3 regions of the Streptomyces subrutilus genome follow, and region 1 is predicted to be linked to each of the others. Evidence: riboswitches for the same ligand, from Rfam matches in the RefSeq annotation. Region 1 holds a riboswitch; each other region holds the start of a gene.
The links. A riboswitch is a leader RNA that binds a small molecule or an ion and turns the genes downstream of it on or off. The one in region 1 is predicted to bind cyclic di-AMP.

Region 1 (7,212 bases):
CGGGGATCGGCGCGCCGGGGTTGCGCCGCAGCCGCTGCTCCTTGTGGAAGTAGATCTTCGCGAACTCGGTCATGGACCCGGAGGGCCGGGTCCGCGCGCCGACCGGGTTCTGGAAGACGCCGTCGGCGAAGTTCGGCGAGCGGCGGATGCGCTCCAGCCGGGCTCCGGACGGGTCCGCGCCGAAGGCTTCGGGCCGCAGGGCACGCAGCCGTGGACGCAAGGGACGGGAGCCGGACAAGGCGCCTCCTGGAACGGTGGGGACACGGGATCGTGGACGTCTACCCCCATCCCAACGCACGTCGGCCCCGGAGGATTCCACTCCGGGCCGTCTGCCCCCGCGTGTCGCGCTCCGCCCCGGGCCGAAGGACCCGCGCACCGCGCCGCGGGCCGGCCCGTCGCCCCGGGTCGAAGGCCCGCGCCCGCGTCCCCTGCCGCCCCTGTGCGCCGGTCGCTACAGCGGCATCAGGTCCGGGCGCTTCGCCGCCACGTGGTCCCCGGACGACTCGCCGCGCAGCCGCCGCCCGATCCAGGGCACCAGGTGCTCGCGGGCCCACTGGATGTTGTCCCGGGTCGCGTCCACCGAACCGCGCGGCCGCATCGGCGGCCACGGCTGGTCGGGGTCGGTCGGCACCCGGAGCCCGAGCACCTGCGCGGCGCGCAGCGCGACCCGGGTGTGCCCTTCGGGCGACAGGTGGAGCCGGTCGGTGTCCCAGGCGCGGCGGTCCTGTACGGACCTCAGCGACCAGAGGTCGAGCACCGGGCAGTCGTAGCGGTCGGCGATGGAGCGCACGTGGGCGCTGTACGTCGCGACCTTGCCGCGCAGGTGCCGCAGGACCGGGACGCCCCGGGTGTCGAAGCCGGTGGTGATCATGACAAGGCCGACGGACCCGGTGAGGTCGGCGACGGCCGCCTCGAACCGCTCGGCCACGCGGTCGGGGTCGCTGCCCGGCCGGATGATGTCGTTGCCGCCCGCGCAGAAGGTCACCAGGTCGGGCGCGAGCGCCTTGGCCCGCGGGACCTGCTCGGCCACGATCTGGTCGAGGAGCCGGCCGCGCACGGCCAGGTTCGCGTAGCGGAAGTCGTGCTCGTCGCGCTGGTCGGCCAGGAGCACGGCCAGCCGGTCCGCCCAGCCGAGAGGGGAGCCCCCGGGCCCCGGGTCGCCCACGCCTTCGGTGAAGCTGTCCCCGATCGCCGCGTACGAGCCGATGGTCTTGAGTGTCGTCGTCGTCGCTGCCACGAAGGACCATCCTTCACCCCGACGCCCGACCTACGCCAACGTAACCAGGGCTTGACGGACCGTGATCTATACCACCCGCTGGATAAGGAATACGTACGCGGCGGGCCGGGACCCCCCTCGGGTCCCGGCCCGCCGCGTGCGCGCGCTCCGGCGGCGGGTGCCGTCAGAGGCTGACGCCCTTGGAGCGGAGGTAGGCCAGCGGGCTGATGTCCGAGCCGTAGGACGGGCCGGTGCGGATCTCGAAGTGCAGGTGCGGGCCGGAGGAGTTGCCGGTCGAGCCGGAGAGTCCGATGCGCTGGCCGGCGGTGACGCTCTGGCCGGTCGAGACCGACAGGGAGGAGAGGTGGCCGTACTGGGAGTACTTGCCGTCCGCGTGCCGGATGACGACCTCGTTGCCGTACGCGCCGCCCCATCCGGCGGAGACGACGGTGCCCGCGCCGACCGCCTTGACCGTGGTGCCGGAGCTCGCGATGAAGTCGACGCCCGTGTGGTAGCCGGAGGACCACATGGCGCCGCTGGCCCGGTACTGGGTCGAGATGCCGCCGCCGACGGGGGCGACGAAGCCGGCGGCGGTCACGGCGCCCGTGCCGGTGGCGCTCTCGCCGTTCTGCGGCCGGGGCTTCTGCGTCGCCTTCGGCCGGGCCTGGGGCGCGGCCTTCGGGGCGGGGGCGGCCTGCTCGGCGGCGCCGCCGGACGTACGGGTCTCGGCGGGCTTCTGCGCGGTCCGGGCCGGCTTCTCCGCGGGGGCGGGAGCGGCGGCCCGGTCGCCCTTCGCACCGAGGGTCAGGCGCAGGCCCGGGTGGATCAGGGAGGGGTCGCTGCCGACGGCTGCGCGGTTGTCGGCGTAGAGCTGCTGCCAGCCGCCGGTCAGGCTGCGGTCGGCGGCGATCTTGGAGAGGTAGTCGCCGGCCACGACCGTGTAGACGGTCGGGGCGGCCGCCGCCCGGGCGGCGGGGACGGCCTGCGGTAGGGACGGGAGCTGTGCGGCCGGGGCGACGGCCGCGGCCGGGGCGAGCGACGGGGCGGCGGCCGGAGCACCGGCCGCCTGGGCGCCGGTGGCCCCCAGCAGCGGCAGCGCGAGGGCGGCGCCGCCGGTGCCGGCGACGGCGAAACCGCGGGACAGCGAGCGGGACTTGGGGCGGCGGTGCTTACCCTTTGCGGGCATGGCGGATTCCTCTCCGTCGCCTGCGAGGTGAGCTGTCGGGTTCGGACTGGAGATGTCCGGCCGTCCGCGCGGGGAACGCGCACGGCTTCACCCCGAGCCGTCCCGGTGCGAACACCGTGGACGGCGGCTTACCTGGTTCCCCCGCTCCTGCCGCGCGCGAATAGTCGGGTGCGGTTTCCGGGAGGCGGCAGGATTAGGCGGTCCACCCGGATCGATCGCGAAGGTAATCGAGCGAGGTGCCGGGTAACAAGCCACGAATTTCCTGACGGAATCCCAGGTGTGTGGAAGCCGCTGAATTCCCGTCACCCTCCGTCCATTCCCGACCGCCAACAACCGCCCGGGCCGGGCCATTCGGCTTTGCCGATCAGGCACTCACGGTCACCGTATGATCTGGCTCACGGGGAGGGCCCGATCTCGCCTCCGGATATGGCAAGTTGTTGCCAAGTAGTGTAATTCGGACACCGACGACGATGCGGAGGAGTTCACGTGACCCAGCAGATACCCCCGACCCCGCAGGGACTGCCGCAACCGGAACCGGAACTGGCCGGAGTGCGGAACTTCCGCGACGTGGGCGGGCTGCCCACGACCGACGGACGGAGGGTCAGGCCAGGACGACTCTTCCGAAGCGGACATCTGGCACATGCCACCGAAACCGACGCACAGTTCCTCAACTCGCTCGGGCTCCACACCGTCTTCGACTTCCGCAACGACGCCGACCACGCCTTGGAGGGCCCGGACGTGGAACTGACCGGGGTGCGGAACGTCAACATCCCGCTCTCGGACCCGGCCGACGGCCGGGAGTTCTGGAAGCTGGTCCGCGACGGCGACCTGGCCCGGCTCCGCTCGCTCCTGGGCGACGGGAAGGGCGAGGCCCGGATGGCGCACTCCTACCGCTCGATCATCGCGAACCGCACCGCCGAACACGGCCGCGTGCTGCGCGCGCTCGCCGCCGACAGCGTCCCCGCGCTCATGCACTGCGCGGCCGGGAAGGACCGGGCGGGCCTGTCGATCGCCGTCACCCTGCTCGCGCTGGGCGTCGAGCGGGAGGCGATCGTGGCGGACTACCTGGAGTCCAACGCCCCGCACCGGCGCTACCGGGTCCGCCGGAGCGGCGAGACGCAGGAGACGCGCGCCCCCGAGGTCGCGGAGCTGCTCGCCCCGCTGTTCGACGCCCGCGCCGCGTACCTGACCGCCGCCTTCGACACCATCGACGAACGGTGGGGCGGCGTCCCGTCCTACCTGACGGAGGGCCTCGGGCTGTCGCCCGAGGCCCTCGACCGGCTGCGCGCACGGCTGCTGGACTGACCCGCCGGAGCGGGCCGCCGTCACCGGTTGCCGACGGCCTGCTTCACCAGCGTCCTGCCGAAGTCCCACATCAGCCCGGACCCGCCGTGCGCCTCGTCCATGACCTCGCGGAAGGCCCCGACGAACCGCTCCACGTCCGCCTCGTCCACGATCAGCGGCGGAATGAGCTTGATCACCTCCAGGTGGTCTCCGGACACCTGGGTGAGGATGCGGTGCTTCCGGAGCAGCGGGACCACGACCATCTGGGCGAAGAGCCCCTTGCGGGCCGCCTGGAGCACGGTCCACCGCGAGCGCAGTCCCAGCGACGACGGCCGGCCGAACTCGATGCCGATCATCAGCCCGCGCCCGCGCACCTCGTACAGCAGCTCGTAGTCGTCCACGAGGGCGGCGAGCCGGCCGCGCAGCAGGTCGCCCGTGGCCCGGGCGTTCGCCACGACCTCCTCGTCCTCCATGACGGACAGCACCGCCAGGCCGGCCGCCATCGCCTGCGCGTTGGAGCCGAAGCTCGCGGAGTGGACGAGCACCCGGTCCATGGACGAGTAGACCTTCTTGAAGATCCAGTCCTTGCCGAGGGTCGCGCCGACCGGCACGTACCCCCCGGACAGGGCCTTCGCCACGCACACCAGGTCCGGCTCCACGCCCGGCTCGTGCTGGTACGCGTAGAAGTCCCCGGTCCGGCCGAGGCCGGTCTGCACCTCGTCCGCGATCAGGAGCGCCTTGTGCCGGTGCAGCAGTTCCTGCGCCGCGGGCAGGAAACCGGGCGGGGCCGCCAGGACCCCCTTGCCCTGGATCGGCTCGACCACGAAGGCGGCCACGTCGCCCTTGCGCAGCTCCCGCTCCAGAGCGGCCAGATCCCCGAGGGCGATCCTCGTGTCGGGCAGCAGCGGGGCGAAGCCGTCCCGGAAGCCGCCCTCCCCGTTCACCGACAGCGAGCCCGTGGTGAGCCCGTGGAAGGCGTGGTCGCAGTAGAGGATCCTGGGCCTCCCGGTGGCGTACCGGGCGAACTTCAGGGCCGTCTCCACGGCCTCGGTGCCGCTGTTGCCGAAGAAGACCCGGTCCAGGTGCGGGCTGTACGAGAGCAGCTTCTCGGCCAGCAGCCCGGGCAGCGGCTGGCAGTCGAAGCGGGTCAGGTCGGCGAGCCCGGCGTCGAGGACGTCGTGCAGGGCTCGCCGGACCACCGGGTGGTGCCGGCCCAGGCCCATGACGCCGAAGCCGGCCAGCATGTCGAGGTAGTCGTTGCCCTCGGCGTCCCAGAAGTGGGCGCCCTCGGCCCGCTCGTAGACCTTGTCGAAGCCGATCGTGTGCAGCATCCGGGGCAGCTGGTGGTTGAGGTGGCGGGCGTGCAGCTCGTACCGCTCGCCGCCGCGCTCGGCCAGCAGGGCGCCGAGGTCGAAGCCCCGGCCCCGGCCGGCCCCCTCCCCCTGCGTCCTCCCCCGGCCCGACGGCGTGCTCATGCCGACTTTTCCCGGTTCCCGCCGATCGTCTCCCGGGCCGCGCGCAGGGACTCCTTGAGGGACCCCATGGTGGCGAGGACGGCGGTGGGCTCGTAGCCGCAGTGCGCCATGCAGTTCGCGCAGCGCGGGTCCTTCCCGCGGCCGTACTTGCTCCAGTCGGTGTCCTCGATCAGCTCGCGGTAGGTGGGCACGTACCCGTCGCTCATCAGGTAGCAGGGGCGCTGCCAGCCGAAGAGGGAGTAGTTCGGAATGGCCCAGGCGGTGCAGGGGAAGTCCGCCTTCCCTTCCAGGAAGTCCAGGAAGAGCGGTGAATGGTTGAGCCGCCAGCGACGCCGGTTCCCGCCGGAAAAGGCCTTCTTGAAGAGCTCCCGGGTCTGTTCGACGCCCAGGAAGTGCTCCTGGTCCGGTGCCTTTTCGTAGGCGTAGGCGGGCGAGATCATCATCTCGTCCACCTGGAGTTCGTCATTCAGGTAGTTGAGCACCTCGATGATCGTCTGCGGGGTGTCGGTGTTGAAGAAGGTGGAGTTCGTGGTGACCCGGAAGCCCCGCTTCTTCGCCTCCTTGATGGCCGCGACGGCCTCGTCGAACACGCCCTCCTTGGCCACGGATTCGTCGTGGCGCTCGCGCAGGCCGTCGATGTGCACGGCGAAGGCGAAATAGGGGGACGGGGTGAACTTCTCCATCTTCTTGCGCATCAGCATGGCGTTGGTGCAGAGGAAGACGTACTTCTTCTTCGCCACCAGCTGTCGGACGATTTCGTCGATCTGCGGGTGCATCAGGGGCTCTCCGCCCGCGATGGACACCATCGGCGCGCCCGATTCCAGCACGGCGCCGACGGCCTGGGCCACCGGCATGCGCTGCTTGAGCACTCCGGCCGGGTGCTGGATCTTTCCGCACCCTTCGCAGGCGAGGTTGCACGCGTACAGCGGTTCCAGCTCGACGATCAGCGGGAACTTCTCACGCTTGCGGAGCTTCTGTTCGAGAAGATAGGTCCCGACCCTGACGGTCTGGCGCAGCGGCATGGCCATCTGGCTCACCTCCTGGGGAGCAGCAAAGAACGGTGCCATTCGTAAAACGCGGGCAGTACGGCACGCAATACGCGGAAGGCCGATATTCCACCGCGCACGGTGCCGATCCGGACGAGCTCGTGCTCCGGAGCGTCCACGATCACCCGGACGGCCGCAACCGGGCGCGCTCCGCGCTCGTGGGCGCCCCCGGCCGCGGTCCACAGGGTGGCCGCGGATTCCATGTCGACCGCGACGGCGCCGGTGGCGCGCAGGTGGGCGCGCTCCTGGCCCCGGACCACGTGGTCGGCTCCGGTCAGTACGCCGGTGTGCACGGTCCGGCCGGGCGCGGCCCGGGCCAGTGCTTCGGCGAGCAGGGCCGTGCCGGTGCAGGCGACGGTCCCGCGGGGGTCCCGGGTCTCCTCGGCGACGACGAGGTCGCCCGGGTGCATGCCGGGGACGAGCCCGGCACAGAACCCGGTGGCCAGGACGGCCGCCCCGGCCAGGGCGGGCCGCTCCAGCGCCCGGGTGACGGCCCGCTCGGCCGCGCGCGGTCCCATGCCGGTACGGAGCACCGAGAACCGCTCGGGTGCGCCGCGGCCGGCGCTGCGCAGGGCGGCCTGTTCGATGCGCAGGGCGCAGGCGACGACCAGCGGGGGTCCCGCGCCCGCCACGTGCCGCCGGTCGGCGGGCATCAGGCCTCCCCGCCGCGGACGGACGGTTCGCCGTACAGGTAGCGGCCGAGCGCGGTGAGCGGGAAGACCTGCCGGTACAGGTGGTAGTTGATGGAGAAGTCCCAGGGAAAGCCGGTCCCGGTGAAGTACGGCTCGTCCCAGGAGCCGTCCTCGTGCTGGGTCCCCACCAGGTGGGCGATGCCCCGTGCCACGGCCTCGCCGTCCCGCTCCCCGGCCGACAGCAGGGCCATGAGGGCCCACGCGGTCTGCGAGGGGGTGGAGGCGCCCTTGCCGGCCAGCGTGGCGTCCTGGTAGGAGCGCTGGTCCTCGCCCCAGCCGCCGTCCTCGTTCTGTACGGACTCCAGCCAGCGCA
Region 2 (7,212 bases), 610 kb from region 1:
CAGCCGGTCGAACTTGGTGAGCCGGCGCAGCGGCGTGTCCAGGATGTACTGGGTCTGGATCTCGCTCAGCGAGAACCGCTCGATCAGCCGGGCCTTGGCCTGCGCGGAGTTCTCGCTGTCGCGGATGAGCCGGATGACCTCGTCGATGTCGATGAGCGCCACCAGCAGGCCCTCGACCAGGTGCAGCCGGTCGCGCCGCTTGGTGCGGCGGAACTCGCTGCGCCGCCGGACGACCTCGAAGCGGTGGTCGAGGTAGACCTCCAGCAGCTCCTTGAGGCCCAGCGTCAGCGGCTGGCCGTCCACCAGCGCCACGTTGTTGATGCCGAAGGACTCCTCCATCGGCGTCAGCTTGTAGAGCTGCTCCAGTACCGCTTCCGGGTGGAAACCGTTCTTGATCTCGATGACCAGGCGCAGGCCGTGCGAGCGGTCGGTGAGGTCCTTGACGTCGGCGATGCCCTGCAGCTTCTTCGAGCCGACCAGGTCCTTGATCTTCGCGATGACCTTCTCGGGGCCGACCGTGAAGGGCAGTTCGGTGACGACCAGCCCCTTGCGGCGGGCCGTCACGTTCTCCACGGCCACCGTCGCGCGGATCTTGAAGGTGCCGCGGCCGTTCTCGTACGCGTCCTTGATCCCGGCGAGGCCGACGATCCGGCCGCCCGTGGGCAGGTCGGGACCCGGCACGAAGCGCATCAGCGCCTCCAGGTCCGCCGCCGGGTAGCGGATCAGGTGGCGGGCGGCCGCGATGACCTCGCCCAGGTTGTGCGGGGGCATGTTCGTGGCCATGCCGACCGCGATCCCGGACGCGCCGTTGACCAGCAGGTTCGGATACGCCGCGGGCAGTACGCCCGGCTCCTGCTCCTGGCCGTCGTAGTTGGCGGTGAAGTCGACGGTGTCCTCGTCGATCGACTCCGTCATCAGTGACGTGGCGTCGGCCATCTTGCACTCGGTGTAGCGCATGGCCGCGGGCGGGTCGTCGTTGCCGAGCGAACCGAAGTTGCCGTGCCCGTCCACCAGCGGCAGCCGCATGGAGAACGGCTGCGCCATGCGCACCAGGGCGTCGTAGATCGAGGCGTCGCCGTGCGGGTGGAGCTTGCCCATGACCTCGCCGACGACGCGGGCGCACTTGACGTACCCCCGGTCGGGGCGCAGGCCCATCTCGTTCATCTGGTAGACGATGCGGCGGTGGACCGGCTTCATGCCGTCCCGGGCGTCGGGCAGGGCGCGGGAGTAGATCACCGAGTACGCGTACTCGAGGAAGGAGCCCTGCATTTCGTCGACGACGTCGATGTCGAGGATCTTCTCCTCGAAATCCTCCGGCGGCGGGGTCTTCGTGCTGCGGCGGGCCATCGCTGCGCGGCTCCTTAACCAAGAATGATGGGGTGCTGGGGGTCTGACGCGGACCATTGTGGCCCGAGCCGCCGACAACGCCGACTCCGACCCAGGTGTGACCCGGGAACTTCTCCGGCTGTCGACGCGCTTGCATACAGTGGCAGGTCTGACGGAAATCTCTGCATCGCGATCGAAGGGACCACATGCCCATGGGTCACACGGCCACAGCCCAGGCCGGCTCCGGCGGCCTGACAGCGACCGAGCACCGGCTGGCCAACGGCCTGCGCGTGGTGCTGTCCGAAGACCACCTGACCCCGGTCGCCGCGGTCTGCCTCTGGTACGACGTCGGCTCGCGCCACGAAGTCAAGGGGCGCACCGGTCTGGCTCACCTCTTCGAGCACCTGATGTTCCAGGGCTCGGCGAGCGTACCGGGCAACGGGCACTTCGAGCTGGTCCAGGGGGCCGGCGGCTCCCTCAACGGCACCACCAGCTTCGAGCGCACCAACTACTTCGAGACGATGCCGACCCACCAGCTGGAGCTCGCGCTCTGGCTGGAGGCGGACCGCATGGGCTCGCTGCTGGCCGCCCTGGACGAGGAGTCCATGGAGAACCAGCGCGACGTCGTCAAGAACGAGCGCCGCCAGCGCTACGACAACGTGCCGTACGGCACGGCCTTCGAGCGGCTGACGGCCCTCGCGTACCCCGAGGGCCACCCGTACCACCACACCCCGATCGGCTCCATGGCCGACCTGGACGCGGCGTCCCTGGAGGACGCCCGCCACTTCTTCCGCACGTACTACGCGCCCAACAACGCGGTGCTGTCGGTCGTCGGCGACATCGACCCGGAGCGGACGCTCGCCTGGGTCGAGAAGTACTTCGGCTCGATCCCGGCGCACGACGGCAAGCAGCCGCCGCGCGACGGCGCGCTGCCCGACGTCATGGGCGCCGAGCTGCGCGAGGAGATCGTCGAGGAGGTGCCGGCCCGCGCCCTGATGGCCGCCTACCGGCTCCCGCACGACGGCACCCGGGAGTGCGACGCCGCCGACGTGGCGCTCACCGTGCTCGGCGGCGGCGAGTCCTCGCGGCTCCACAACCGCCTGGTGCGCCGCGACCAGACGGCCGTCGCGGCCGGCTTCGGCATGCTCCGGCTGGCCGGGGCGCCCTCGCTGGGCTGGCTGGACGTGAAGACCTCCGGCGGGGTCGAGGTGCCCGACATCGAGGCGGCCGTCGACGAGGAGCTCGCGCGGTTCGCCGCCGAGGGCCCCACGGCCGAGGAGATGGAGCGCGCCCAGGCGCAGCTGGAGCGCGAATGGCTGGACCGGCTCAGCACGGTGGCCGGCCGCGCCGACGAACTGTGCCGCTTCGCGGTGCTGTTCGGCGACCCGCAGCTCGCCCTGACCGCCGTCCGGCGGGTGCTGGCCGTCACCGCGGAGGAGGTCCAGGCCGTGGCCGCGGCCCGGCTGCGCCCCGACAACCGCGCGGTGCTGGTCTACGAGCCGCTGGCCGCACCGGACGCGGCAGCCGGGACCGACGAGAACGACGAGAACGAAGGGGCGGAGCAGTGAGCGACACCGCAGCCGTCACGATGACCTTCCACCCGCGCCCGGAGGCCGGCGAGCCGCAGCCGTGGGCCTTCCCGGCCCCCGAGCGCGGTGAGCTGTCCAACGGCCTGACCCTGCTGCGCTGCCACCGCCCGGGCCAGCAGGTGGTCGCGGTCGAGATCAACCTCGCCGCCCCGCTCGACGCCGAACCCGAGGGCCTGGACGGCGTGGCGACCATCATGGCGCGCGCCCTGTCCGAGGGCACCGACAAGCACTCCGCCGAGGAGTTCGCCGCCGAGCTGGAGCGCTGCGGGGCCACCCTCGACGCGCACGCCGACCACCCCGGCCTGCGGGTCTCCCTGGAGGTCCCGGCCTCCCGGCTGCACAAGGCGCTCGGCCTGCTCGCCGAGGCCCTGCGCGCCCCCGCCTTCGCCGACGCCGAGGTGGACCGGCTGGTCCGCAACCGGCTCGACGAGATCCCGCACGAGCTGGCCAACCCGCAGCGCCGCGCCGCCAAGCAGCTCTCCAAGGAGCTGTTTCCGGCCACCCTGCGGATCTCCCGCCCGCGCCAGGGCACCGAGGAGACGGTCGCCCGCATCGACTCCGCGGCCGTGCGGGCCTTCTACGAGGCCCACGTACGCCCCGCCACCGCCACCGCGGTGGTCGTCGGCGACCTGACCGGGATCGACCTGGACACCGTCCTGGCCGACACCCTGGGCACCTGGACGGGCGACTCGGCGGCCCCCCGGCCGGTGCCGCCGGTGACCGCCGACGACACCGGCCGCGTGGTCATCGTGGACCGGCCCGGCGCGGTCCAGACGCAGCTGCTGATCGGCCGGATCGGCCCGGACCGGCACGACCGCGTCTGGGCCGCCCAGGTGCTCGGCACGTACTGCCTGGGCGGCACCCTCACCTCCCGCCTGGACAAGGTGCTGCGCGAGGAGAAGGGGTACACCTACGGCGTGCGCGCCTTCGGGCAGGTGCTGCGCTCCACCGCCGACGGCAAGGGCGCCTCGATGCTGGCCATCAGCGGCTCGGTGGACACCCCCAACACCGGCCCGGCGCTGGAGGACCTCTGGAAGGTGCTGCGCACCCTCGCGGAGGGCGGTCTGACCGACGCCGAACGCGACGTGGCGGTGCAGAACCTGGTGGGCGTGGCCCCGCTCAAGTTCGAGACCGCGGCCTCGGTCGCCGGCACCCTCGCCGACCAGGTGGAGCAGGAGCTGCCGGACGACTACCAGGCGCGGCTCTACGCGCAGTTGGCCGAAACCGGCACGGTCGAGGCGACGTCGGCGGTCGTGAAGGCCTTCCCGGCGGACCGGCTCGTCACGGTCCTGGTGGGCGACGCGGCGCAGATCGAGGCGCCGGTCCGCGCGCTCGGGATCGGCGAGGTGAGCGTGGTCGGCAACTGACGTCCGCGCGAGGGGTCCTGGCCGCACGTCGGCCGGGGCCCCTTTTGTCTGTTTGGTGGCGTCGTTGCTTTTATGTGATGTGGCGTAGGTAACAAAAGCCTACGTCTGTTTGGTGATCCGCTCATGATCCGCCTAGCGTCGGCCGTGCTGTTCGTCAGTTGTGCCCGCCGCACCCGCGGCACCGGACAGCGATCGCCGAGTCCCCGTCAGGCGCGAGCCTGGGGAGCCGGGGACCCACACAAGTCCCTGGGGTGAATCGGGCCGCCTCGCAAGAGGAAGCCCGTAGGAGACCTTCCTGCTCCGAACCCGTCAGCTAACCCGGTAGGCGAGAGGGAAGGAAAGGATCGACCCCTTCATGGCGTTTGGCAGCACCCCCGCCGGCTCCGGCAAGCACCGCGGCGGTAGCCGTCTGAGCCGCAAGACCGCCGGTTACGCCGGCATAGCCGCCCTCGCGACCACCGGTGTCGTCGGGGCCGTCGCAGCTCCGGCGTTCGCAGCGGACAACACCCAGCACGCCATCCCGGACGCCGGGTACAACGCGGTCGTCGTCGCCGACGACCTCGCGGGCGAGATCCAGAACCAGGCCGCCTCCCAGCAGCGCGCGGCCGAGCACGCCGCCGCGCAGGCCCAGGCCGAGGCCGAGGCCAAGCAGCGCGCCGCAGAGGCCAAGCGCCTCGCCGAGGCCAAGGCGAAGGCCGAGCGCGACGCGGCCGAGCGCGCGGCCCGCGAGGAGGAGCGCAAGCGCCTCAACACCTTCGTGGCCCCCGTCGACGGCTCCTACGTCAGCACGCAGTACCACGCGGGCGGCGGCATGTGGTCCTCCGGCAGCCACACCGGCATCGACTTCCACGCCGCCGAGGGCACCTCCGTGCACGCGGTCGGCGCCGGCACCGTGGTCGAGGCGGGCTGGGGCGGCGCGTACGGGAACAACGTCGTCATCAAGCACAACGACGGCACCTACACCCAGTACGGGCACATGCTCTCGCTGAGCGTCTCCGTCGGCGACAAGGTCACCGCGGGACAGCAGATCGGCCGCTCGGGCTCCACCGGCAACTCCAGCGGCCCGCACCTGCACTTCGAGGCCCGCACGGGCGAGCAGTACGGCTCGGACATCGACCCGCTCGCGTACCTGCGCTCGCACAACGTCAGCCTCTGACCCCCGGGGCGCACCCCCCCCGCTTCACCGAAGACCCCGGCTCGCACCGCGAGCCGGGGTCTTTTGCGAACGTTTCGCTTTTCCGGCCGCTCTCGGAAATTGTCGTGTGTTGCAATAGAGTCGCAGCACGAAGCGACGGCATCCGGTACGGGAGTCGGAAATAGGCGGAGGTTCGGTCTTGCGTATTCCTGCGCACGCGGTATGCACGGCAATCCGCGACGACATCGTCTCCGGTGTCTTCGAGCCGGGCGGACGGCTGACCGAGGAGGTGCTGGCCCGCCGGTACGGCGTCTCGCGCGTCCCGGTCCGCGAGGCGCTGCGCACCCTGGAGTCCGAGGGGTTCGTGACCACGCGCCGGCACGCGGGCGCCTGCGTGGCCGAGCCGACCGCGCAGGAGGCGGCCGACCTCCTGGAGGTGCGGACGCTGCTGGAGCCGCTGGCGGCGGCCCGGGCGGCCCGGCGGCGCACCGAGGCCCACCTGAAGGTGCTGCGCGGGCTGGTCCGGCTGGGCCAGGAGCGGGCCAGGCGGGGGCAGGGGGAGGATCTGCGGGCGCTGGGCGGGTGGTTCCACGAGACGCTGGCCCAGGCCTCCGGCAGCCCCGGTCTGATCGCGCTGCTCACCCAGCTGCGGCACAAGGTCGCGTGGATGTACGTGGTCGGGGCCCCGGCCCGGCCGGTGGAGTCCTGGGCGGAGCACGGCGCGATCGTGGACGCGGTGGCCCGCGGGGACGCGGAGCGGGCCCGGGCCCTCACCGCGGCGCACGCGGACCGCGCCGCGGCGGCGCACCGGCCGCGGCCCCGGCCGGCGGTGAGCGGTTCGCAACCTGCCGTAAACATTCCGAGTGGCCGTCATTAACAAGGGCCGTATACAAAGAGCGGTGTCCGTGCGCCGCCGTATCAATTCCCGGGCGCTGTGAATTCGGTCCGCACGCGGTGCGCATTCGGCGGCGAGGGGAATGTGTGCGCCGGATTCGGTATTCGTATGCGCGCGGCGGGTCGAATCGGCGCGCGGCGTCACGTCCGTGCGGCACGACGAAGCCGCGGCCCCCGAGCGGGGGCCGCGGCTTCGTCGTGCGGGCGGGTGGCTCGAACCCGAAGGGTCAGACGGTCTCGGGGAGCTCTTCGAGACCCTCGGCGACCAGCTTCGCGAGGCGGTCCAGCGCGGCGTCCGCGCCCTCGGCGTCGGAGGCGAGGACGACCTCCTCGCCGCCCTGGGCGCCCAGGCCCAGGACCGCCAGCATGGAAGCGGCGTTGACGGGGTCGCCGCCGGCCTTCGCGATGGTCACCGGGACGCCGGAAGCGGTCGTCGCACGGACGAAGATCGAGGCGGGACGAGCGTGCAGGCCCTCGGCCCAGCCGACGTTGACGCGGCGCTCTGCCATGGTGATGCCCTTCAGGTTCTTACGGTTGTCTAGACCAGTCTCTCACGACGTCCCGAATGCTCCAGACCGACTTTCGGCCCGGATCCGGCGCCGTTCGACCTTCCACAGCTTGCACTGGTTTGCCCCGGGTCGCCTAACGCGCCGCGCGCACGCGGCCCGGCCGCCGGCCGCCGTAAGGTGGCCCCATGACCACCGAGTCGGACCCCTCGTACCCGGCCCACTGGGAAGCCGACGTCGTCCTGCGCGACGGCGGCACCGCCCGGATCAGGCCCATCACCACCGAGGACGCGGGCCGCCTGGTCAGCTTCTACGAACAGGTCTCCGACGAGTCGAAGTACTACCGCTTCTTCGCCCCGTACCCGCGCCTGTCCGACCGGGACGTGCACCGCTTC
Region 3 (7,212 bases), 3.1 Mb from region 1:
GGGGGCGTCTGCATGCCTGGAGGAAGTCTCTTCGTTCGCGGTTCTATGACGGGTGGTGAGGGCGGCCCGGCGGGCCGCCGCGGCGGCTCACTCGCCGGGGCGGTCGGCCTTGTCGACGCCGTCCCAGACGTTGGAGTACCAGGGCCGGTCCGCACCGGCCTGGCCGGTGCGGCGCCGGTCGGTGCCCTCGGCGCCGGGGTCGCTCATGATGAAGCCGATCTCCCCCGGGCGCAGGAAGTGCAGGTGCTTGCGCGCCTGCTGCTCCGCGTAGGCGTTGTCCTGCCAGCGGGCCTTCTCGTCGCGGAGCCGTTCGAGGCGGTCCCGCGCGGAGGCGGCCGCCCGCTGCTGCTCCGCGATCTCCGAGCGCTGGGACACGTACTGGCGCATCGGATACGCGAGGGCGACGACCAGGGTACAGAGGACGAGGACCAGGAGCGCGGCGCGGCCGGTGAGCCGGCTGCGGCGGACCTGGCGGCGCGACTGCGAGCGGTAGACGTGTGCCGCGGTCCGCTCGCCGAGCTGCTTGAGCCTGGTCGCGGTCGAGAAGGTGGAGAACCGATCCCGGTTCCCGGCCATTGACCCCGCCTCTCCTCGGTACGCACTACGCAATACGTCCCCGCACACGGTACGGGACCGAGTGCGGGGACGTACGGAGGCTAGGCGAAGGCTCAGCCCTTGAAGCGCGGGAAGGCGGAGCGGCCGGCGTACACGGCGGCGTCGTCGAGGATCTCCTCGATGCGCAGCAGCTGGTTGTACTTGGCGACGCGGTCCGAGCGGGCCGGGGCGCCGGTCTTGATCTGACCGCAGTTCACGGCGACGGCGAGGTCGGCGATGGTGACGTCCTCGGTCTCGCCGGAACGGTGCGACATCATGCACTTGAAGCCGTTGCGCTGGGCCATCTCGACGGCGTCGAGGGTCTCGGTCAGCGAACCGATCTGGTTCACCTTCACGAGCAGGGCGTTCGCGGAGCCCTCCTCGATGCCGCGGGCCAGGCGCTCCGGGTTGGTGACGAAGAGGTCGTCGCCGACGATCTGGACCTTGGAGCCCAGACGGTCGGTGAGGGTCTTCCAGCCGGCCCAGTCGTCCTCGTACAGCGGGTCCTCGATGGAGACCATCGGGTACGCGGAGACGAGCTCCTCGTAGTACTCGGTCATCTCGGCGGCCGAGCGGGACTGGCCCTCGAACTCGTACTTGCCGTCCTTGTAGAACTCGGACGCGGCGACGTCGAGCGCGAGCGCGATGTCCTTGCCCGGGACGTAGCCGGCCTGCTTGATGGCCTCGACGATGAGGTCGAGCGCGGCGCGGTTGGACTCCAGGTTCGGGGCGAAGCCGCCCTCGTCGCCCAGCCCGGTGGAGAGGCCCTTGGTGTGGAGGACCTTCTTGAGGGTGTGGTAGACCTCGGCGCCCCAGCGCAGCGCCTCGGAGAAGGACTCCGCGCCGATCGGGGCGATCATGAACTCCTGGATGTCCACGTTGGAGTCGGCGTGCGACCCGCCGTTGAGGATGTTCATCATCGGAACGGGCAGCAGGTGCGCGTTCGGGCCGCCGAGGTAGCGGAAGAGCGGGAGGTCCGAGGCCTCGGACGCGGCGTGGGCGACGGCGAGGGACACGCCGAGGATGGCGTTGGCGCCGAGCGAGCCCTTGTTGTCGGTGGCGTCCAGGTCGAACATGGCCTGGTCGATCAGGCGCTGCTCGGTGGCGTCGTAGCCGACGAGCTCCGGCCCGATCTGCTCGATGACGGCGAGGACGGCCTTCTCGACACCCTTGCCCATGTAACGGTTGGGGTCACCGTCACGGAGCTCGATGGCCTCGAATGCACCGGTGGAGGCACCGGACGGAACGGCAGCACGGCCGGTGCTGCCGTCGTCGAGGCCCACCTCGACCTCGACCGTGGGGTTGCCTCGGGAGTCCAGGATTTCCCGGGCTACGACGACGTCGATGGACGGCACGAGCATCTCCTTCTGGGATGTGACGCTGGGTGTGCGGTGGCGTGTCAGGCCGTGGGATGGCCTTGCCGCTTAGAGCCTAACCGGCTCCGGGCACTCGGCCGGCCGACCGCCCGGGTCCTGGGACGAAAAAGGGCCCGAATACCCCTCTTCCAGGACATTGGACCCTTGATCATCGCGGTCCGGCCGGGCACGCGCCGCCGCCCGGCGCGCGGGGGGAGGCGCGCCGGGCGGTGGGGGCCCTGCGGGGACGGACGGGGCCGGGTGCGGTCAGGGCCGCACCGTTCAGCCGAGGTGGAGCTTCTGACCCGGGAAGATCAGGTCGGCGTCGGTGACGACGCCCTTGTTGAGCTCGAAGAGCTTCTCCCAGCCGCCGTTGACGCCGTTGGCCTCGGCGATGGTGCCGAGGGTGTCACCGGACTTGACCTCGTACGAACCGGTGCCGGTCTTCGGGGCCTGGGCCTTCGGCTTGGCGGTCGGGGCCGGGGCCTCGGAGCGCTCGGAGCGCGTGGTCGGGGCCTGGGAGCGCTTGGTCTCCTTCTTCGGCGCGGCCTGCGTGGTCTTCTTCGACTCGGTCTTCTGCTGGTTCTTGGCCGGGGCCTCGACGGAGCCGCCGGAGGAGGCCTTGGACAGGCCGACGCCGCAGGACGGCCAGGCGCCCTTGCCCTGGCCCTTGAGGACCTTCTCGGCGATCGCTATCTGCTGCGACTTGCTGGCCTGGTTGGCCTGCGCGGCGTACGCCTTGCCGCCGTACGCGGCCCAGGTGGAGGACGTGAACTGCAGGCCGCCGTAGAAGCCGTTGCCCGTGTTGATGGACCAGTTGCCACCGGACTCGCACTGCGCGACCTTGTCCCATTCGGACGCGGTGGCGGCGCTGGCGGAGCCGGCGGCCATCAGGGGGGCGGCCACGGCCACACCGGCGACACCGGCGAGCGTGACGATGCGGACGGCCTTGGAACCGCGGCGGTGCTTGCCCTTGCCGGAAAGCAGCATGGAGTTTCTCCTCACCGACGCCTACGAGGTGAGCTGTCGGGTTCGGGCGAGTGAGTTGCCCGGCCGTGCGACCTAGCGCACGGCTTAACCCCTAGCCGGTGGCGTGACCGTCTCTCAACGGCCGCTCCCGGCGCCTACCTTGGTTCCCCCGCTCCTGCCTTCGGCGCTTGACGCGACGACTGTTCCCCCCGTCCGCCGGCAGGATTCGGCGATGCGGTCGAAGGAGCCCGCGGTGGCGGGCGACTCAGAAGGTAGACAGGTCTCCCCCCGATGTTCAACGCGCAACATCGGGGGGAAACCACCCTTGCTTGCGCCCCCTGCGGGGACGTTTGCGCAGGTGAGGACGGGGTTTGCGGCAGCCGCCGGGTGGGACACGCCAGTTGGAGCGAAGAGACGCATGTCTCACTTACAGAAAACGGACAATCAGCAGCTTTACGGGTGCCCGAAGTGCCGCTATTCCGCGCTTAGATCCAGGTTCTGACCGGGCTTGATCAGGTCCGCGTCCTTGCCGATGACCTGCTCGTTGGCCTCGTAGAGCGCGTTCCAACCGCCCTTGAGTCCGTTGGCGGACGCGATGGCGGTCAGGCTGTCGCCCGATCTGACCGTGTAGGAGGGCTCCGACGCCCCGTCAGCCGCGCCGGACTCCTCGGCCGCCGGGGTACCGCGGTGCTTGCCGCTGCCCTCCGGGACGGACGGCAGGGCGGAGGGGTCGGTGGAGGCGCCGGTCGTCGTCTGGGGCGTGGCTCCGCCCGAGGGGTCGGGGGTGCCGGAGGGCGAAGGGGCGGGCGCGGTGGGGTCCGCGGGCGCGGTCGGGTCCGCCGGCGCGGTCGGGTCGGCCGGGGGCGTGGAGCCGTCCGGCGCGGGCGTGGCGGGTTCACCCGGGACGGTCGGGGCGGTGGGGTCCGCGGGGGCCGTCGGGTCGGCCGGGCTCGTGGCCGGGTCGTCGGGCGCCGGCATGACGGGCAGTCCGAGGGAGGGTGCGAGCGGGCCGTCGGGGAGGTCGGACGGGCTCGGCAGCGGGGTCGGCGCCCCGAAGTCCGTGGAGGGCGCACCGGTGCCGGTGACGGGGACGTCGGCGTCGGGGCGGTTCGGGGTGGGGGCCGCCGCACCGCCGGAGCCGGGCAGGCCGGGGTCCACCTCGGCGGCGGCGCCCTGCTGGGCCAGGCCCGCCGTGGCGGCGCACAGCGGCCACGCCTGGGGGCCCTGGGCGGCCAGCACCCGTTCGGCGACGGCGATCTGCTGGGAGCGGCTGGCGAGGTCGGGGCGCTCGGCGAAGTCGAGGCCGCCGGCGTTCTTCCACTGCTCCTGCGTGAACTGGAGCCCGCCGTACGCGCCGCTGCCGAAGTTCGCGCTCCACGAGCCGCCGCTCTCGCACTCGGCGACCCGGTCCCAGGTGGAGGTGTCGGCGGCCGTCGCGTTGGTGGCGGCGAGCAGCGGCAGGGCGAGCGCGGAGCCGGTGACTCCTGCGGTGACGACCAGGGCGGGGACCTGGCGGGGGCGTCTGTGGCGGCCGTTCCCGGAACGCATGAGGTGCACCTTTCGCATAACAGCGGGGTAACGGCAGAACCTAGCGGCCTTCGAACGATTGTCACAAGTTCGGACCGCGCCTGACGCGTGGTCAGGCGGGGCTCAGCGCCCCCGCGGCGTGAAGCGGACCGGAAGGGTGCGCAGGCCGCGCATGATGAGCCCGCCCCGCCAGCGCAGCTCCTCGGCCGGTACGGCGAGTTCCAGGTCCGGCAGGCGCGTCAGCAGCGTCGCGAGCGCGGTCTGGCCCTCCAGCCGGGCGAGCGGCGCGCCCAGGCAGTAGTGGATGCCGTGCCCGTAGCCGAGGTGCTGGTTGTCGGTGCGCGCGAGGTCGAGGGTGTCGGGTTCGGCGAAGCGCGCGGGGTCGCGGTCGGCCGCCGCGAGGACGACCAGCACCGGGTCCCCGGCCGCCACCCGCTGTCCGGCCAGGGTGAGCGGTTCGGTGGCGAACCGCCAGGTCGCGAGCTCGACGGGGCCGTCGTAGCGCAGCAGCTCCTCGACGCCGGTCTCCAGCAGGCCCCGCTCCCCGGCGGCCAGGGAGGTCTGGAGGCGGGCGCGCTGGCCCGGGTTCATGAAGAGGGAGTGGACACCGTTGCCGATGAGGTTCACGGTCGTCTCGAAGCCGGCGAACAGCAGGATGAAGGCCATCGCGGTGGCCTCGGCCTCCGTGAGGTGGTCGCCGTGGTCGCTCGCGCGGATCAGGTCGGAGATCAGGTCATTGCCCGGATCATCCCTTTTGCGGTGGATGAGTTCACCGAGGTAGGTCCGCATCTGCTTGACCGAGCGGGCGACCCCGCCGCGCGGCCCGCCGCCGTGGCGGATCATCATCCCGGCCCAGTCGCGGAAGTCGTCCTGGTCCTCGCGCGGGACGCCGAGCATCTCGCAGATGGCGTAGATGGGGAGCGGGAAGGCGAATTCGTGGATGAGGTCGGCCTCGCCCCGCTCCGCGAACCCGTCGATGAGGTGGTCGGTGAGCTCCTGCACCCGCGGGGTGAACTCGGCCACCCTGCGCGGGGTGAACGCCTTCGACACCAACCGCCGCAGCCGGGTGTGGTCCGGCGGGTCGATGTTGAGCAGGTGCGTCATCAGCTCGGCCTTGCGCTCCCCGGGGATGCCGGTCTTGCCCTTGGCGTGCGCGGGTTCCGCGTGATGGGCCGGGTTCTTGCTCAGCCGCTGGTCCGCGAGGGCCTGGCGGGCGTCGGCGTACCGGGTGACCAGCCAGGCCTCGACCCCGCTCGGGAGCCTGGTGCGGTGCACCGGCGCGTGCTCGCGCAGCCAGGCGTAGGCCGGGTACGGGTCGGTCGCGAACTCCCAGTCGAACAGGGTCGGGCCCTGGGCGGAGGGAGCGTCGGCTGGGGTGGCGGGGGTCTGCTCATGCACCCCAGGACCGTATCCCGGCGCCGGCCCGCCACCCGATTCGGGCGGTTCGTCGCGGCTGTCCGTAGATCCGCCCACACTTGACGCCGGCTTCCGCGGCGTTCCTACTTTCGCTCTTGTGGATGCGAGGATCTTGAAGAGCAGTTTCGCGGTGGTGGAGAGAAGGGCCGAGCACGCGGTCAAGTTCTTCTACTCGCACCTGTTCTGGCACAACCCGGACATGCGCGCGCTCTTCCCCGCCTCCGCCGAGGACATGGAGCGCCAGCGCGACCGGCTCTTCGCCGCGCTCACCCACGTGATCGGGCACCTGGAGGACGAGACCCTCCTCCCCTACCTCCGCGAGCTCGGCCGCGACCACCGCAAGTTCCTGGCCGGCCCCGCGCACTACACGGCGGTCGGCGCCAGCCTCCTCGCCGCGCTCGCCGAGACCGCCGGCGACGCCTGGACCCCGCGGGCGGAGAAGGCCTGGGCCGAGGCCTACCAGTTGATCGCCGACACGATGACGGCCGGCGCCGCCGCGGGCGAGGGGCCGCCCTGGTGGGACGCGGAGGTGGTCCGCCACCTCCGGTACGGGCAGGACGTCGGCGTCCTCACCCTCCGGCCGGCCCTCCCCTTCCCCCATCTCCCGGGTCAGTACGCGAGCGTGAGCAGCGACCGGGTGCCGCGCACCTGGCGCACCTACTCCCTCGGCAACGCGCCCCGCCCCGACGGCACGGTCGACCTGCACGTCAGCCGGATCGAGGGGGGCCGGCTCAGCCCCGCCCTGGTCGCCGAGACGCGGCCCGGCGACCGGCTGCGCCTGGGCGCCGCCTGCGGGCAGCTGACCTTCCGCCGCGCGGGACGCCCGGCCAGCCTCATCGCCGCGGGCACCGGCTGGGCCCCGGTCCGCGCCCTGCTGGAGGAGCTGGCACAGCACCCTCCCGATCAGGAGGTACGGCTCTTCGTCGTCGCCCGGGACGCCGCGCACCTCTACGACCGCCCGCTGATCGACGCGTACGCCGGGACCTGCCCCTGGCTCGCGGTCACCTACATCACGCCCGCGCCCGGACGCCACCGCAACCAGGCCACCGACCGGCTGGCCACCGCGCTCGGCAACCGGGGCCGGTGGCCCGACCAGGACGTCTACCTCAGCGGGCCGGCCCCGTTCGTGCAGGAGACCGCGCACCTCTTGGCGGGGCTGGGCGCCCCCGCCGACCGGACCTTCCACGACTCCGTGCCCGCCGCGGGCCGCGGCCAGGGCGCGAACGGGCGCCCGCTGGGCTTCGGGGAGTGGTTCATCGACCCCCCGGCGCCGCAGTGGCACAACCCCTCGGGCCGTGCGCCCCGGGGCGGCGGCCCGGCTACGGAGTGAGGCCCTCGGCCGCCCGGATGG

Region 2: linked by a shared signal. The riboswitch ahead of CP968_RS08750 (M23 family metallopeptidase) and the one ahead of CP968_RS06260 (LysM peptidoglycan-binding domain-containing M23 family metallopeptidase) in region 1 are both predicted to bind cyclic di-AMP.
Region 3: linked by a shared signal. The riboswitch ahead of CP968_RS19990 (transglycosylase family protein) and the one ahead of CP968_RS06260 (LysM peptidoglycan-binding domain-containing M23 family metallopeptidase) in region 1 are both predicted to bind cyclic di-AMP.

What each region holds. Positions count from the first base shown of each region.
Region 1 is NZ_CP023701.1:1,443,827-1,451,038, forward strand. Features, by position in the region: gene CP968_RS06250 (MBL fold metallo-hydrolase) at 1-238, opposite strand, end outside; gene CP968_RS06255 (SGNH/GDSL hydrolase family protein) at 452-1,237, opposite strand; gene CP968_RS06260 (LysM peptidoglycan-binding domain-containing M23 family metallopeptidase) at 1,401-2,402, opposite strand; cyclic di-AMP (ydaO/yuaA leader) riboswitch at 2,407-2,579, opposite strand; gene CP968_RS06265 (tyrosine-protein phosphatase) at 2,889-3,707, shown strand; gene CP968_RS06270 (aspartate aminotransferase family protein) at 3,728-5,161, opposite strand; gene hpnH (adenosyl-hopene transferase HpnH) at 5,158-6,189, opposite strand; gene CP968_RS06280 (phosphorylase family protein) at 6,195-6,860, opposite strand; gene shc (squalene--hopene cyclase) at 6,860-7,212, opposite strand, start outside.
Region 2 is NZ_CP023701.1:2,051,132-2,058,343, reverse strand. Features, by position in the region: gene CP968_RS08765 (DNA gyrase/topoisomerase IV subunit A) at 1-1,347, opposite strand, end outside; gene CP968_RS08760 (M16 family metallopeptidase) at 1,539-2,894, shown strand; gene CP968_RS08755 (M16 family metallopeptidase) at 2,915-4,282, shown strand; cyclic di-AMP (ydaO/yuaA leader) riboswitch at 4,466-4,625, shown strand; gene CP968_RS08750 (M23 family metallopeptidase) at 4,638-5,438, shown strand; gene CP968_RS08745 (GntR family transcriptional regulator) at 5,617-6,294, shown strand; gene CP968_RS08740 (HPr family phosphocarrier protein) at 6,539-6,820, opposite strand; gene CP968_RS08735 (bifunctional acetate--CoA ligase family protein/GNAT family N-acetyltransferase) at 7,006-7,212, shown strand, end outside.
Region 3 is NZ_CP023701.1:4,539,665-4,546,876, reverse strand. Features, by position in the region: gene CP968_RS20005 (DUF501 domain-containing protein) at 1-14, opposite strand, end outside; gene CP968_RS20000 (FtsB family cell division protein) at 88-576, opposite strand; gene eno (phosphopyruvate hydratase) at 669-1,955, opposite strand; gene CP968_RS19990 (transglycosylase family protein) at 2,232-2,939, opposite strand; cyclic di-AMP (ydaO/yuaA leader) riboswitch at 2,943-3,115, opposite strand; gene CP968_RS19985 (transglycosylase family protein) at 3,393-4,466, opposite strand; gene CP968_RS19980 (cytochrome P450 family protein) at 4,569-5,843, opposite strand; gene CP968_RS19975 (globin domain-containing protein) at 5,974-7,191, shown strand; gene CP968_RS19970 (nucleoside triphosphate pyrophosphohydrolase) at 7,181-7,212, opposite strand, start outside.